One region of the Erwinia sp. BNK-24-b genome, then DNA from elsewhere that is predicted to be linked to it. Evidence: predicted binding sites of a transcription regulator. Region 1 holds the regulator's gene; each other region holds the start of a gene.
The links. Region 1 encodes CRP, which controls carbon source genes, mostly activating them, when cyclic AMP is high. Its sites were predicted from a motif close to ATGTGANNNNNNTCACAT; they were not measured.
Positions count from the first base shown of each region.

Region 1 (4,827 bases):
TAGAGCGGCCGCTGGGTTCGTAACACGCGGGCGATGCGGTTAAAGTGATAAGCGCAAAAATTACCCACCGGATTGGCAGGATGCTGACGGGCGATTTTTTCCAGCGCCCGCAGCTGTTTCTCCATGCTGAAACGCTCAGGTAGCTGGTGATACAGGATATTATCAGCAAGCTCCCGCAAACGGGCGGCGATGGTCAGCGCATTCCAGCGGATCACGGCTTCAGCATGACTTTGTTCGACCAGCTTCTGCACCTCTTCCGGCTGGTGCAGGCTGACGGCGATATGCTCCTGCAAATCCAGCGCTACCTGGAAAGCACGGGTCAGCCGTTTGTGATGATTGTCATTGCTGGCGGAGAGCATGTGCATCTGCTGATAGCAGGTGGTAATCAGATCGACCGCCTTTTGCTGACGAGCCAGCAGCGGCGGCAGCGCTTTTTCCGGGTCGGTCAGTTTGGTGAGCAGCGTATATTTGGCTTCGCAATAGTCAGCCAGCTCGCGGTAAAGCAGGCTCAGCGTTTCCCGCATCGGCTGCTCTTTCCACAGCCAGAACCAGAACCAGTTAAAAACGCCGTACCAGACGGTGCCCAGGATATAGAGCGAAGGCGGCTCCCAGATCGGCATGCGTCCCGCAAGGCTGAGGGTAAAAATCCCGGCAATTAAGGCGCCGGGCAGCAGTCTGCCGTGTAGCGGGCTGATTTCGCCGGTCACGCCCAGCAGCAGCGCCATAAAAAACAGGATAGCGGGCAACGGAACGGCATGCTCGCCCAGATACTGCACCAGGAAACTGCTGAGGGCGAACAGGCCCCCGCCGATAAGCAGGCGCTTAAAGAAGCGTTTGTGCGGCGTGTCCAGACCGGCAATATTGCAGCAGGCAGGCACCAGCGAGAAGAGAAGGCCATTTTGCAGACTGCCCAGCAGCCAGCCAACGGTCACGGGCAGGCACAGCACCAGCGTCTGGCGCAGCGCGTAGTTAACTTCGGGATGATAGATGAGTCGGCGCCACATAATCTGGATCTGCTAAAAAGGCGCAATAGCGATATTGCGCCTTACTCTCAGAACGGCTTAGCGTGTGCCGTAGACAACGATAGTTTTACCGTGAGCGGAGATCAGATTTTGATCTTCCAGCATCTTCAGGATACGCCCAACGGTTTCACGCGAGCAGCCAACGATTTGACCAATTTCCTGACGGGTAATCTTAATCTGCATGCCGTCCGGATGGGTCATGGCGTCCGGCTGCTTAGCCAGGTTTAGCAGGGTTTGCGCGATGCGACCTGTCACATCGAGGAAAGCTAAATTGCCCACTTTCTCTGAGGTTACCTGCAGGCGACGCGCCATCTGTGAGGAAAGACGCATCAGGATATCAGGGTTGACCTGAATCAGCTGGCGGAACTTTTTATAAGAGATTTCAGCCACTTCACAGGCAGTTTTCGCTCGTACCCAGGCGCTGCGCTCCTGGCCTTCTTCAAACAGGCCAAGCTCGCCAATAAAGTCGCCCTGATTGAGGTAGGAAAGGATCATCTCTTTGCCTTCTTCATCCTTGATCAACACCGCTACCGCGCCTTTGACGATGTAGTAAAGGGTTTCTGCTTTCTCACCCTGGTGGATCAGCGTACTTTTGGATGGATACTTATGAATATGGCAATGTGACAGGAACCATTCAAGTGTCGGGTCTGTTTGCGGTTTGCCGAGAACCATTCGCTGTTATCCTCTGTTGTTATCGTGCCTAAATACAGGGGCAGAGTTCCCTGACAGGCGTTGAAATAGTCAAGCGCTTCCCAATGCAGGAATTTTATTCGGCTCTCTGTTGAGTGCCGGGCTCGTTATGTCGTCCCGTTTCGTCTGGTTTGTAGAGTACTGACGAAATTCAGCTTTGTTTGTAGCACAGCTTTGCATGGGTGTCTTCTGTTGTCTCGCTTCAGCATAGCGGGAAATCTGCCCGATTGCCGTTTTAGTTATCAGAACATCTTCATAAGTTAACTAAATGAATTAGAGGAACTTGTTACACCGACAGCGACAACGCGGGCAGCAACATTCTCCATTTTGAGAGAATCCTTACCCCCGGGTAAGCATCAGCCGCCGCGCGCTTAAGCCGGAAGCGCTACTTAATTTTCTTGCCTTCAATCAGCCGCTTGACCAGCGGGCCCATGATCAGCTCCATCGCCAGACCCATTTTGCCGCCCGGCACCACCAGCGTATTGATATGGGAAATAAAAGCGCCCTGCAGCATCGCCAGCAGATAAGGGAAATCGATATTTTCCAGCGCCTGAAAATGGATCACGACAAAGCTTTCATCAAGCGAGGGAATACCACGCGCAGCGAAGGGATTGGAGGTATCCACCGTCGGCACGCGCTGAAAGTTGATATGGGTACGGGAGAACTGTGGCGTAATAAAGTTAATGTAATCTTCCATTGAGCGCACTACGGAGTCCATTACCGCCTCGCGCGAGTGCCCGCGTTCGCTGGTGTCGCGGATCATTTTTTGTATCCACTCCAGATTGACGATCGGCACCACGCCAACCAGCAGATCGACATGCTGCGAAACGTTATTCTGCGGCGTCACCACGCCGCCGTGCAGTCCTTCGTAAAACAGGACATCGGTAGGTTCCGGCAGCGGCTGCCACGGCGTAAACGTACCGGGAACCTGGTTCCACGGTACTGCCTCGTCGTAGGTATGCAGATATTTTCTGGACTGACCGCTGCCGCTGCGGCCATATTCCACAAAGGTCTGTTCCAGCAGGGAGAAGTCGTTGGCTTCAGGCCCAAAATAGCTGATATGGCGGCCCATATCCCGCGCTTTGCGGATCGCCATGTCCATTTCAGGCCGGGTATAGCGATGGAAGCTGTCGCCTTCCAGCTCGGCGGCGTGCAGGCCAAGCTGTTGAAATATTTTGCGAAAGGCCAGGCTGGTGGTGGTGGTGCCTGCGCCGCTGGAACCGGTTACGGCAATCACTGGATGTTTGGCGGACATAAGCATTTCCTGTGAGCGTTATTCCGCCATTGTTAGCACGTTTTATTGTTCGTTGTCATCTGTTGCCCGGTAGTGAGCCGGGCAACGGCGGCTTATTCGATAAAGGTAAGTGCGAATAATGGTTTAGCGGCCAGTGAAGTCAGATCTTTGTCTTCCGGGTAGTGGGTAAGCAAAGGGAAGAAGACGGCGCCGCCGATAATACTTCGTCCTTCGTGGCTTTGCGTATGCAATCCCCACATGTTCTGGTAAGTCATGGGAACAAGCTTGCCGTCGAGTTCGGTATTGCCGATATACAGCATAATGTGGCCGTCAATATGAATCAGCGTAGTGAACGGCCTGCCGTTTTTCACCAGATAATCCAGCCGGGCGGCGGGACTCAGCTTGCTCACATCGACCACGCGACCGCTTGCGGCTTGCTCAGAGGAATCGCGCGGCAGAAACAGACCAAACGGCATCATCAGGCTACGCATCTCGGCGGAACAGTCGTTATAGAAATTGAATTGTCCCCAGCCATAAGGTTTGCCCTGCATCGACTTGATTAACCTGGCGATATTGGCAGGAGTCATTGGCAGCGGCATGGGGGCAAAATCTTGCTGTTCTGTGTTAACCCAGCTGATTTCGGCCTTGCCATCCGCCGTTTTGACCGGAACAGCAATGCGAGGCTGCCCGTTTTGCTGCTGAAGCGGCAGGATAGTGCCGGGACGCGCGATAAAATAGAAACGGTTTTCTGTCGCGACAGAGACGGGCTCTCTAACCGCGCTGGCCAGCTGCTGCTGCGCCAGCCCGCGCCAGCGGGTGACAAACATTTCATCGACCGTGGCGACGTCGTCACTCTTAACCCAGCCCATTAGCGTGGGGGAGACAATATACTGCCAGGCTCTGTCTTTACTGGTTGCTAAAGTATAAAGCGGCGTACCTGCCCGAATTGCTGATACCTGTAAATTGTCAAAAGGATAGCCCTGTCCGGCTCGTCCTGGGTCATCAAAAGCCGGATCGCTGGTTGGCAATGCCCTGAGCAAGGTTTCTCTGACGGCAATAGAGCGTCCTGCACTTTCGTCAGTGACGGAGACGGTTATATTCGCTTTGACCGCATCCTTCCATGACTGAGGAAGCACGCGAAAATTCAGCCCGTAGCTTTTTGCACTACTGGTTAAGTAAGTGTCCGCGACCTGGTTAATCGCATCCCTGGCTGCATGCGTCGCGATAATTTTATCGATATAGAGCGGGTTCCAGGGGGATCTATCTTTTTCCCCCGTACCAAAATAGCGCGCCTTTAACGCGGCGAAGTGCCGCTGCTGCGTTGCCGCATCTATCACGGGCGTGTTATAGCCGACGGCGGCTGGCGGTAACCACTTATCACTCTCCTGCGAGTAGCGCGCCAGAGGGAAAATGGATTTTGTCGCATCGACAGGCGTGGTTTCTGTCGCCGCTGGCGTAACATTATATACAGGCTGAGGACCGTTAGCCGGGTCGAACGAATGACATCCGGCTATTAGCAAGGATAATACAGAGTAGTGCCGCATTCTTTTCATGCTGGCTCCTTTTATTTCAGCGGACGCAGCACAATGATGCCCGGTTTGCCTTTCATATATTCGGTGAAAGGTGAGTCCACAACTTTATTATTTATTTTCAGAGAAGAGGCGTTACGGAAGACGGGCCCGGTATCGGTCATGATAAAGATGCCAACGTGCGTCACATCCAGACCGGCTAAATTTGTATAAATGCCAATATAGTCCCCGGTCTTAAGCTGGCTAATAACATCCTGATTAATAGCGATGCCGGGAATGTAATTAATGTCTCTTTTACGAACGTCCAGCCCGTTAATGTAGTGGCTGCCATCTTCTTTTTGATTAAGATATT
Region 1 covers NZ_CP179901.1:269,854-274,680, forward strand. The annotation lists gene ACMGGR_RS01180 (YccS/YhfK family putative transporter) at 1-1,004, opposite strand, end outside; gene crp (cAMP-activated global transcriptional regulator CRP) at 1,062-1,694, opposite strand; gene ACMGGR_RS01190 (phosphoribulokinase) at 2,098-2,967, opposite strand; gene ACMGGR_RS01195 (SH3 domain-containing protein) at 3,060-4,499, opposite strand; gene ACMGGR_RS01200 (DUF1460 domain-containing protein) at 4,511-4,827, opposite strand, start outside.

Region 2 (4,827 bases), 380 kb from region 1:
GTAGATGGTCACGATGCAGAAGCTATTCGTAAAGCGGTTGAAGAAGCGAAAGCCGTCAGCGACAAGCCTTCTCTGCTGATGTGCAAAACCGTCATCGGCTTCGGTTCGCCAAACAAAGCGGGCACGCACGATTCCCACGGCGCGCCGCTGGGCGAAGATGAAATTGCACTGACCCGCAAGCAGCTGGGCTGGAACCACGCGCCGTTTGAAATCCCCCAGGATATCTATGCGCAGTGGGATGCCAAAGAAGCGGGCCAGGCAAAAGAAGCGGCATGGAACGAGAAGTTCGCCGCCTACGCCAAAGCTCATCCGGAGCTGGCTCTGGAATTCCAGCGCCGCGTGAAAAACGAGCTGCCGGAAAACTGGCAGGCCGAATCGCAGAAGTTTATCGAGCAGCTGCAGGCTAATCCGGCGAAAATCGCCAGCCGTAAAGCTTCTCAGAATGCGCTGGAAGCTTTTGGCAAGCTGCTGCCGGAATACCTGGGCGGCTCCGCTGACCTGGCCCCGAGCAACCTGACCATGTGGTCCGGCTCTAAGCCAATCAATGAAGATGCGGCAGGCAACTATATCCACTACGGCGTGCGTGAGTTCGGCATGACCGCTATCGCTAACGGTATTACGCTGCACGGCGGTTTCCTGCCTTATACCGCAACCTTCCTGATGTTCGTGGAATATGCGCGTAACGCAGCCCGCATGGCCGCGCTGATGAAAATCCGTCAGGTGATGGTTTACACCCACGACTCTATCGGTCTGGGCGAAGATGGCCCGACGCACCAGCCGGTTGAGCAGCTGGCCAGCCTGCGCGTCACGCCTAACATGAGCGTCTGGCGTCCGTGCGACCAGGTTGAATCTGCCGTTGCGTGGAAATATGCCATTGAACGTCACGATGGCCCAACCGCGCTGATTTTCTCTCGCCAGAACCTGGCGCAGCAGGATCGTGATGCTGAACAGCTGGCTAACGTCGCCCGCGGTGCCTATATCCTGAAAGATTGTGCAGGCACGCCGGACGTGATCCTGATCGCAACCGGTTCTGAAGTTGAGCTGGCGGTTAGCGCATATGAAAAACTGACGGCAGAAGGGCACAAGGCTCGCGTGGTTTCCATGCCTTCTACCGATGCTTTCGACAAGCAGGATGCCACCTACCGTGAAGCCGTGCTGCCAAAAGCGGTTAGCGCGCGCGTGGCTATCGAAGCGGGTATCGCAGACTACTGGTACAAGTATACCGGCCTGAACGGCGCAGTTGTCGGCATGACCACCTTCGGCGAGTCGGCCCCGGCTGAAAAGCTGTTCGAAATCTTCGGCTTTACCGTAGATAACGTGGTTGCCAGGGCAAAAGAGCTGCTGTAACGGCAAAGATTCGCCTGCCCGGCAGGCGGATCTCAAGCTTAAATCGAAAGCGGGTCCGGCAGGTAGCCCCAGGGCGCGAAGCGCGGACACCGCTTTCACCTTCTGAACGCTACTGTATCGTCTCTCTCAGATGAAAGTCCTGGCTGGGCTGTAGATGCGTTTCAGCAAAATTTTTCACCACGCCGCTCTCTTTTTCCCTGACCTCTTCATAAGGCTTCGACTGGCCGTAGAATTTGCCCAGCTGATTGACCGCCAGCGAATCGCACTCAATAGTGCCGTCCATAAAGCCGTTAGCGTTGATGGCTACTTCACGGCTGTGACACAACCCCTTCAGCTCGCCGCTGATCTCGGTACGCTGCGCCCAGATTTCGCCATCCACGCGGCCATTTTTCTGCACGTACACCGTTTTCTCGGAATTGATTTTGCCGCTTACGCTGCCGTTAACGTGGATATCGCCTACCGCGTTAATCTCTCCCACGATGGTACAGGTTTCTGGAATAGTCGCGGTGTTGGTATTGGCGTTGGCGTTAAGACTGGCGGCGTTAACTATCGTTGCGGCAGAAACGCTCTCTTCAAAATCGTCGTCCGGCGGTAAGGCACGTCCATTATCAAAAGAGGCGTGGGTTGATTGTGCGGTGGGGTGATAACCGCTCTCTTTACGTTTAAACATCATTATTTCCTTATTTAACGTGAGTTTCCTGAATGCAAGAAAGGTGATAACCGCAGAAGCCGCAGTCATCAGCAAGCCCCAATACTGGCGAACCAGCATCAGCGTGGTTCCCCAGCTCAGCGCATAAATAATCAATGCCGAAGCCCAGATTATCCAGACATACCAAAGCAGGTTGTAGTTCATAGACCGGTCTACAAATGACCAGAAAAAAGACGCCAGCGCTGTCCTGCACCCGCCGCACCCTTACACGGCGTATCGCCAGCGTTTCCCTCCTGGAAACGGTTATCAGAGTAAAAAAACAGGTTACTAAACTGCGTAAGTAAGAAAAGTCCGTCAATAGTGTCGCCAATTGGTTATTTTTACGTTACCAGCAGTAAAAGCTACTGTACTACCAACCGTCACTAAATCGGTCTGTTTTTTATGCAGAAACTCACTTAAATGTGATGCAGGTCAGATTTTTAAGCTGACGATTGATCTGGCGCATTCCAATTATTCCGCATTGTCTTTATTGTAGCTGAACCGTTTCAACAAGCCTGATGGCAGGCACATTACCGCCATAACCGCAGGCTAAGAACGTAAAAATTCCCTGTACAAACGTGAACGTCTGGCTCAGGCTAACGCCCCGGTTTTACACTGAATCTGGATGCAGGAGTGATATGACGGTTCGTATTGCCATAAACGGTTTTGGACGCATCGGGCGCAACGTACTACGTGCGCTTTACGAAAGCGGACGCCGCGCTGAGATTACCGTCGTGGCGGTCAATGAGCTGGCGGAAGCGGCCGGCATGGCGCATCTGTTGAAGTATGATACCAGTCACGGGCGCTTTGCCTGGGACGTGCGCCAGGAGCGCGATTTGCTGTGGGTAGGCGAAGACCCGATCCGTATTCTGCATCGCGCCGCTATCGCCGACCTGCCCTGGCAGGAGCTGAACGTGGATGTCGTGCTGGACTGCACCGGCGTCTGGGGCAGCCGCGAAGACGGTGAAGCACATCTTGCCGCCGGTGCCAAAAAAGTCCTGTTCTCGCATCCTGGCGGCCACGATCTTGATGCCACCGTGGTTTATGGCGTAAATGAGAAAGAACTAAAGCCCGACGATCGAATTGTGTCAAACGCCTCCTGCACCACCAACTGTATTATTCCTGTTATCAAACTGTTAGATGATGCCTTTGGTATTGAGTCGGGAACGGTAACCACTATCCATTCGGCCATGCACGATCAGCAGGTTATCGACGCTTACCATACCGATCTGCGACGGACTCGCGCCGCCAGCCAGTCGATTATTCCAGTGGACACCCGACTTGCTGCCGGTATTACGCGTATTTTTCCGAAATTTAACGACCGTTTTGAAGCGATAGCGGTGCGCGTACCCACGATCAACGTGACGGCGATTGACTTAAGCGTCAGCGTACGCTCGGCGGTAAAAGCCTATGAAGTCAACGCGCTGCTGCGAAACGCCTCAGAAAAAACATTTAGTGGTATAGTTGACTATACGGAATTACCGTTAGTCTCCATCGATTTTAACCACGATCCGCACAGTGCCATTGTGGACGGCACGCAAACGCGGGTCAGCGGTCAGCACCTGATCAAAACGCTGGTCTGGTGCGACAACGAATGGGGCTTTGCTAACCGGATGATCGATACCACGTTAGCAATGGCCGCCAGCGGCTTCAGCCAGGGCGCGGATTGCGCCTTTAAAATTTAGAGAATCAACGAGAGGACTCACCATGTCTGTAATTAAAATGACTGATTTGGATCTTGCCGGGAAACGCGTACTGATTCGTTCCGATTTAAACGTGCCGGTGAAAGAGGGCAAAGTGACCTCTGACGCACGTATCCGTGCTTCACTGCCTACCATTGAAGCCGCGCTGAAACAGGGTGCGAAAGTAATGGTTACTTCTCACCTGGGCCGTCCGACCGAAGGCGAATACAACGAAGAGTTCTCTCTGCTGCCGGTAGTCAACTACCTGAAAGAGAAGCTTTCTTCGCCGGTGCGTCTGGAAAAAGATTATCTGGACGGCGTTGAAGTGGCAGAAGGTGAGCTGGTCGTACTGGAAAACGTCCGTTTCAATAAAGGCGAGAAAAAGGACGATGAGGCGCTCTCTAAAAAATATGCCGCGCTGTGCGATGTTTATGTAATGGATGCTTTCGGCACCGCGCACCGTGCTCAGGCTTCTACCCACGGCGTAGGTAAATATGCACCGGTAGCCTGTGCTGGCCCGCTGTTGGCTAACGAGCTGGAAGCGCTGGGCAAAGCACTGAAAGAGCCTGCGCGCCCAATGGTCGCCGTGGTAGGTGGTTCTAAAGTTTCCACTAAATTTGACGTGCTGAACTCGCTGGTGAAAATCGCTGATACCGTGATCGTTGGCGGCGGCATCGCCAATACCTTTGTGGCTATCGACAATAAAGTGGGCAAGTCTCTGTACGAGCCAGATTTTGTTGATGCGGCGAAAAAACTGCGCGACGAATTTAAAATTCCGGTGCCAACCGACTCCCGCGTCGGCACGGAATTCTCTGAAACTGCGCCTTCTACCGTGAAGAAAGTGACGGAAGTACAGGATAACGAAGAGATCATGGACTTCGGTGACGAAACCGCTCAGGCAATGGCTAAGTTGTTGAAAGAAGCCAAAACCATTCTGTGGAATGGCCCGGTCGGCGTGTTTGAGTTCCCGAATTTCCGCAAAGGCACCGAAATCGTGGCGAAAGCCATTGCCGACAGCGACGCATTCTCTATCGCAGGCGGCGGTGATACGCTGGCGGCGATCGACCTCTTCGGCATTGAAGATAAAATCTCCTATATCTCTACCGGCGG
Region 2 covers NZ_CP179901.1:652,826-657,652, forward strand. The annotation lists gene tkt (transketolase) at 1-1,347, shown strand, start outside; gene ACMGGR_RS03050 (bactofilin family protein) at 1,457-2,200, opposite strand; gene epd (erythrose-4-phosphate dehydrogenase) at 2,674-3,720, shown strand; gene pgk (phosphoglycerate kinase) at 3,743-4,827, shown strand, end outside.
Region 2: the regulator CRP is predicted to act here: its motif matches at 2,456-2,473, upstream of epd (erythrose-4-phosphate dehydrogenase).

Region 3 (4,827 bases), 550 kb from region 1:
CGCTGGCCATCGGCGCAACCATAATGTCCTTTAACTCTTTATTGCCTGCTTTTAAATTAGTTACCGTCAGGTAATAGGGCGTTGGATTATATATTTCCAGTTTCTCGCCAGCTCTTTTAAAACGCAACGCTGAAGGCGCGTCATCCGATGAGGGCTTTAACCCTGCCGGGCGAACAAAGAGTTTAATACGGGTAACAGCGGCAAGGATCAGCGTGTTTTTCCCTTCCAGCGCCGCTTTATCTACTGAAGGAATGGCCTTTGTATTAAGAAAATAGAGGCTCTCCCTGTCGCGTGGCAGCTCGCTGCCGCTGTAGATTACGCGCAGGATATTTTCGCTGCCTGGCCTGCTGGTATATAAAGGCGGTGTAATAACAAAGTCTTTTGTTTTGCTGCCATCTTTATTTTCAACCCAGGACTGCACCAGGAAATTCCCTTTCTCTGATGTATTTCTCACCGAAACGCTGCTCTGTTTCGCATCCTGAGGATAAATAACTCTGGTAGTGTTAAGCGTAATTCCGCCAGAAGCGGATGCGCAAAATGGCAGAAGCGTCATCAGGCAGAGAATGACGCCACCCGCTTTACGAGAAAACTTTTTCATTATTATTCACCGGATTTATTGCGGTGCCACAGAAGATGGCACCTTTTTTCACACTATAAATAGGTTACGGTAAAGTTCGCGGTGGCATTAGCTGCACCTGGCGTTACTTTACTGTTCAGAGCAATATATTGTGCCTGGAATGCCAGTGTGTTGTCGCCTACGTTTAAATTAAAGGCAGAGGAGGCGGTAGTTCCGTCTACCTTCAGCGCCTTGTCATTTTGCAGGATTTGAATGCCCACCCCGGTTGCGCCGCCGTTTACTGCCAGTGCTTCACTGTTTCCGCCAACCGTCGCGCCATTAAAGGTGATGGACGCTTTCGAGTAGGTTTCCGTAGCGCAGTTGTCCAGTTTGATATTGAACAGGCGAGCCGCAGAGACATCGCCAGCGGCCTTGAAATCCGCCACGCGATACTGGCCCAACTCAACGCTATGACCTCCGGCACCGATATTAATGGCACAAGGCGCATTAACAATAGAACCGGAGAACTGAACTGTACCGCCGTTAACCGTGACGGGAACAACATCGTCGGTGTCTTCTGCAAATACAGAATGTGAAGCAATGAGGGTCAAAGGTAACAAAGCAGCAATAATGTTTTTTTTCATCATGAAAGTATAACTCCTGGTTAAATTATAAATATTATTCAGCTACCGAGAGCACGCTCCTTTTCGGCAAGCTCTTTATACTTATATTTCCAGAAAATGCAAACAAGCGTATAAGGGTCAATTTGCGTTGACGGACAGTTAAAAATTATTATTTTCCCGTAAATGAATATCTCGCCCGATCATTGCCATAACAGGAGAGCAACGACATATATTTAGCATCAAGGGTTTATCTGATTTACAAAACGTCTGGGAGAGCGAAAATGAACAGGAGAAAAATAAATAACTAACACCTCTTAAACAAGGCGCATACCCTGCAATAAGAAATATCTGTAGCATGTTTAGCTGATGTTTAACGATTGCAAATAAAACCTCTCGGTAAAGCTTTTTTTTCACCTCGTTTTTATGAATGTTCAAATCAATACCTTTTAATATTTCCGATTATAACCACAATGGGCGCAACCAACGACAAGGCTTTTTCCTGTTTTTATCAACCTACGGTTGAAGCAGGAAAATAAAGATGCAGGGTGTTATTTCTTTCTGTAAAACGCCATTTAATTTCCACTTCAATAAACTAAATTTTAAAATAAACCTGGCCAGATAGTAATTTGAGTATCGAAATCTTTTTTCATTAACTTACTTTTGAATTATCCCCTTTTACAACAGGCAGGCTGCCATTATCGCTACGGAGGCTGGTGATAAAATGCAGGCGCAGCGAGCTGATGTTTTTCACAAAGGCCTCCTCGCCGCAGCCGTTCAGCACCGGCCTGATAAATGGTTTTAACCAAAAAGGTGAAATTTCTTCACGCTAAAGACGCGCTTTACCGTATCCTCACCTGGCGAGTTGAACTATTCTTCAAAGGCGACCCGTGTCGCCCTTATTGCTTGTAAGCCTTTCTATTACAGGAGTTACTTCTGATGACGACAGGAATTATCCGCGGCTGGATGCGGCTGCTGTCCCCTTTTATCGCACTGTTGCTGGTATTCCAGTTAACGGGTTGTGGCGATAAAGAAGCGGACCAGCGCAAAGCCTTTATCGACTTTTTGCAGAATACGGCGATGCGCAGCGGCGAGCATCTTCCCGCGCTCAGCGAAGATCAAAAGCAGCGTTTTGGCAATTATGCCAGCGATTACGCGATTGTTTACGGTTTCTCCCGGCAGGTTAACCAGGCGGTAGACAGCGGTATGAAGCCGGTCGTGGACGAGCTGGCGGCTATCCGTACCCCGCAGGATTATCTGACGCGCCGCGATTCTCTCCGTCAGGCCAGCGGTTCGCTGAACGTGCTGGCCCAGCAAATTCAAACGGCGAAAACGCAGGCGGACAGCAGCAAAGCCGGACTGAAGCAGCCGTCCGAACTGAAAACGGTTTACGATAATCTTTATAATAAAGTCGTGACGCAGCCAGCTAATTCGCTGCTGCCGCTGCTGCCTTCTTTACAGAAGCTAAGCCAGGATGCGGTGCAAACGGGTGACTTCCTGCAACAGCAAGGTTCACAGGTGACCTTTAACGGCCAGACGGTTCAGTTCCCCAGCCAGCAACAGGCAACGCAATACAATACGCTGATGAGCAATATCTCTGCCAATGTTCAGGCGTTAAACCAGGCGCAAAGCGCGCTACGTGGTGGCTTCCAGTAATCACACTCTCTATTGTTATGCAGTGACTTTAAGGCGGGCCGCTTTTTCTTCCGGCCCGCTTTTCACAGCAACCTCAGGTTTTAGCGCGTAAATGACTAAATAAGCGCGGGCCGAAAATAAATTGTGATTACTGTCACGCATTGAGCATAAAGTTCGCTGAACAAAGCGTGATATCAATCACATACCACCCTACCTTTTGCGCATTTATTGAGCGCACCAGCACCGCTTTCCGGCTTTAATGTGATCTTGATCACTTAAATAAACCCCTGATGCGTACGCATCTCGTGACATGGATCACACTTATTGCCGTGACTACGCAGCGTCATATTCGCGTGCTAGAGTCCGCCTGCACAGGGCAACGTTTTAAACAAAATTCAGCGCGCTCTCTTGTCGGCGCGTACCAATAAGGGGTGTGCTTTTATGTCCTCATCAGATATCAAGATCAAGGTACAAAACTTTGGTCGCTTTCTGAGCAACATGGTAATGCCAAATATCGGGGCTTTTATCGCCTGGGGTATTATCACGGCGCTGTTTATTCCAACCGGCTGGCTGCCAAACGAAACGATGGCCAAACTGGTTGGCCCAATGATTACCTATCTGCTGCCGTTACTGATCGGCTATACGGGCGGACGCCTGGTTGGCGGCGATCGCGGTGGCGTGGTGGGTGCAATTACCACGATGGGCGTAATCGTCGGCGCGGATATGCCGATGTTTCTTGGCTCAATGATTGCTGGTCCATTAGGCGGCTGGGCAATCAAGAAATTTGACCAGGCTATCGACGGTAAAATCAAAAGCGGCTTTGAGATGCTGGTTAACAACTTCTCTGCCGGTATTATCGGTATGCTGCTGGCGATTCTGGCTTTCCTGGCCATCGGGCCGCTGGTAGAAGGTCTGTCGCATATTCTGGCCGCTGGCGTCAACCTGATGGTACAGCACAACCTGCTGCCGCTGACCTCCATCTTTGTTGAACCGGCAAAAATCCTGTTCCTGAATAACGCCATCAACCACGGCATCTTCTCGCCACTGGGTATTCAGCAGGCCAGCGAAGCCGGTAAATCAATTTTCTTCCTGATTGAAGCTAACCCCGGCCCGGGTATGGGCGTGCTGATGGCTTACATGTTCTTTGGCCGCGGCAATGCTAAACAGTCCGCTGGCGGCGCAGCCATCATCCACTTCCTGGGCGGGATTCACGAAATCTACTTCCCTTATGTGCTGATGAATCCACGTCTGATTATCGCCGTCATTCTGGGCGGTATGACCGGCGTCTTTACCCTGACGCTGCTGAACGGCGGTCTGGTTTCTCCGGCCTCGCCTGGTTCGATTCTGGCCGTGCTGGCTATGACGCCAAAAGGTACCTACTTCGCCAATATTGCCGCCATCGTGGCTGCTTTTGCGGTTTCCTTCGTGGTTTCCGCTGTGCTGCTGAAAACCAGCAAAGCGAAAGAAGAAGATGATATCGAGGCAGCAGCGCGCCGCGTGAGCGAGATGAAAGCGCAGTCTAAAGGCCAGACCGTTGCCGGTGCTACCAGCGGCGCGAACGGCGACCTGAGCCACGTACGTAAGATCATCGTTGCCTGCGATGCCGGCATGGGCTCCAGTGCGATGGGCGCGGGCGTGCTGCGTAAAAAGGTCAATGACGCTGGCCTGAGCATGATTTCCGTTACCAATACCGCGATTAACAACCTGCCGGGCGATGTGGATCTGGTGATTACCCACCGCGATCTGACCGAACGCGCGATGCGCCAGGCACCGCATGCTCAGCATATTTCCCTGACCAATTTCCTGGACAGCGGCCTTTATACCGACCTGACTTCGCGCCTGGTCGAGGCAAACCGCAGCGCGGGCCATCGTGAAAAAGTGACGGCAGCGCTGAGCGACAGCTATGACGATGGTCAACAGCACCTGTTTAAGCTGGGCGCGGGCAACATTTTCCTTGGCAACCGCGCCGACAACAAAGAGCAGGCAATCCGCTTTGCCGGTGAGCAACTGGTGAAA
Region 3 covers NZ_CP179901.1:4,545,950-4,550,776, forward strand. The annotation lists gene ACMGGR_RS20900 (fimbria/pilus periplasmic chaperone) at 1-598, opposite strand, end outside; gene ACMGGR_RS20905 (fimbrial protein) at 652-1,203, opposite strand; gene ACMGGR_RS20910 (DUF3053 domain-containing protein) at 2,116-2,832, shown strand; gene ACMGGR_RS20915 (PTS mannitol transporter subunit IICBA) at 3,253-4,827, shown strand, end outside.
Region 3: the regulator CRP is predicted to act here: its motif matches at 3,071-3,088, upstream of ACMGGR_RS20915 (PTS mannitol transporter subunit IICBA).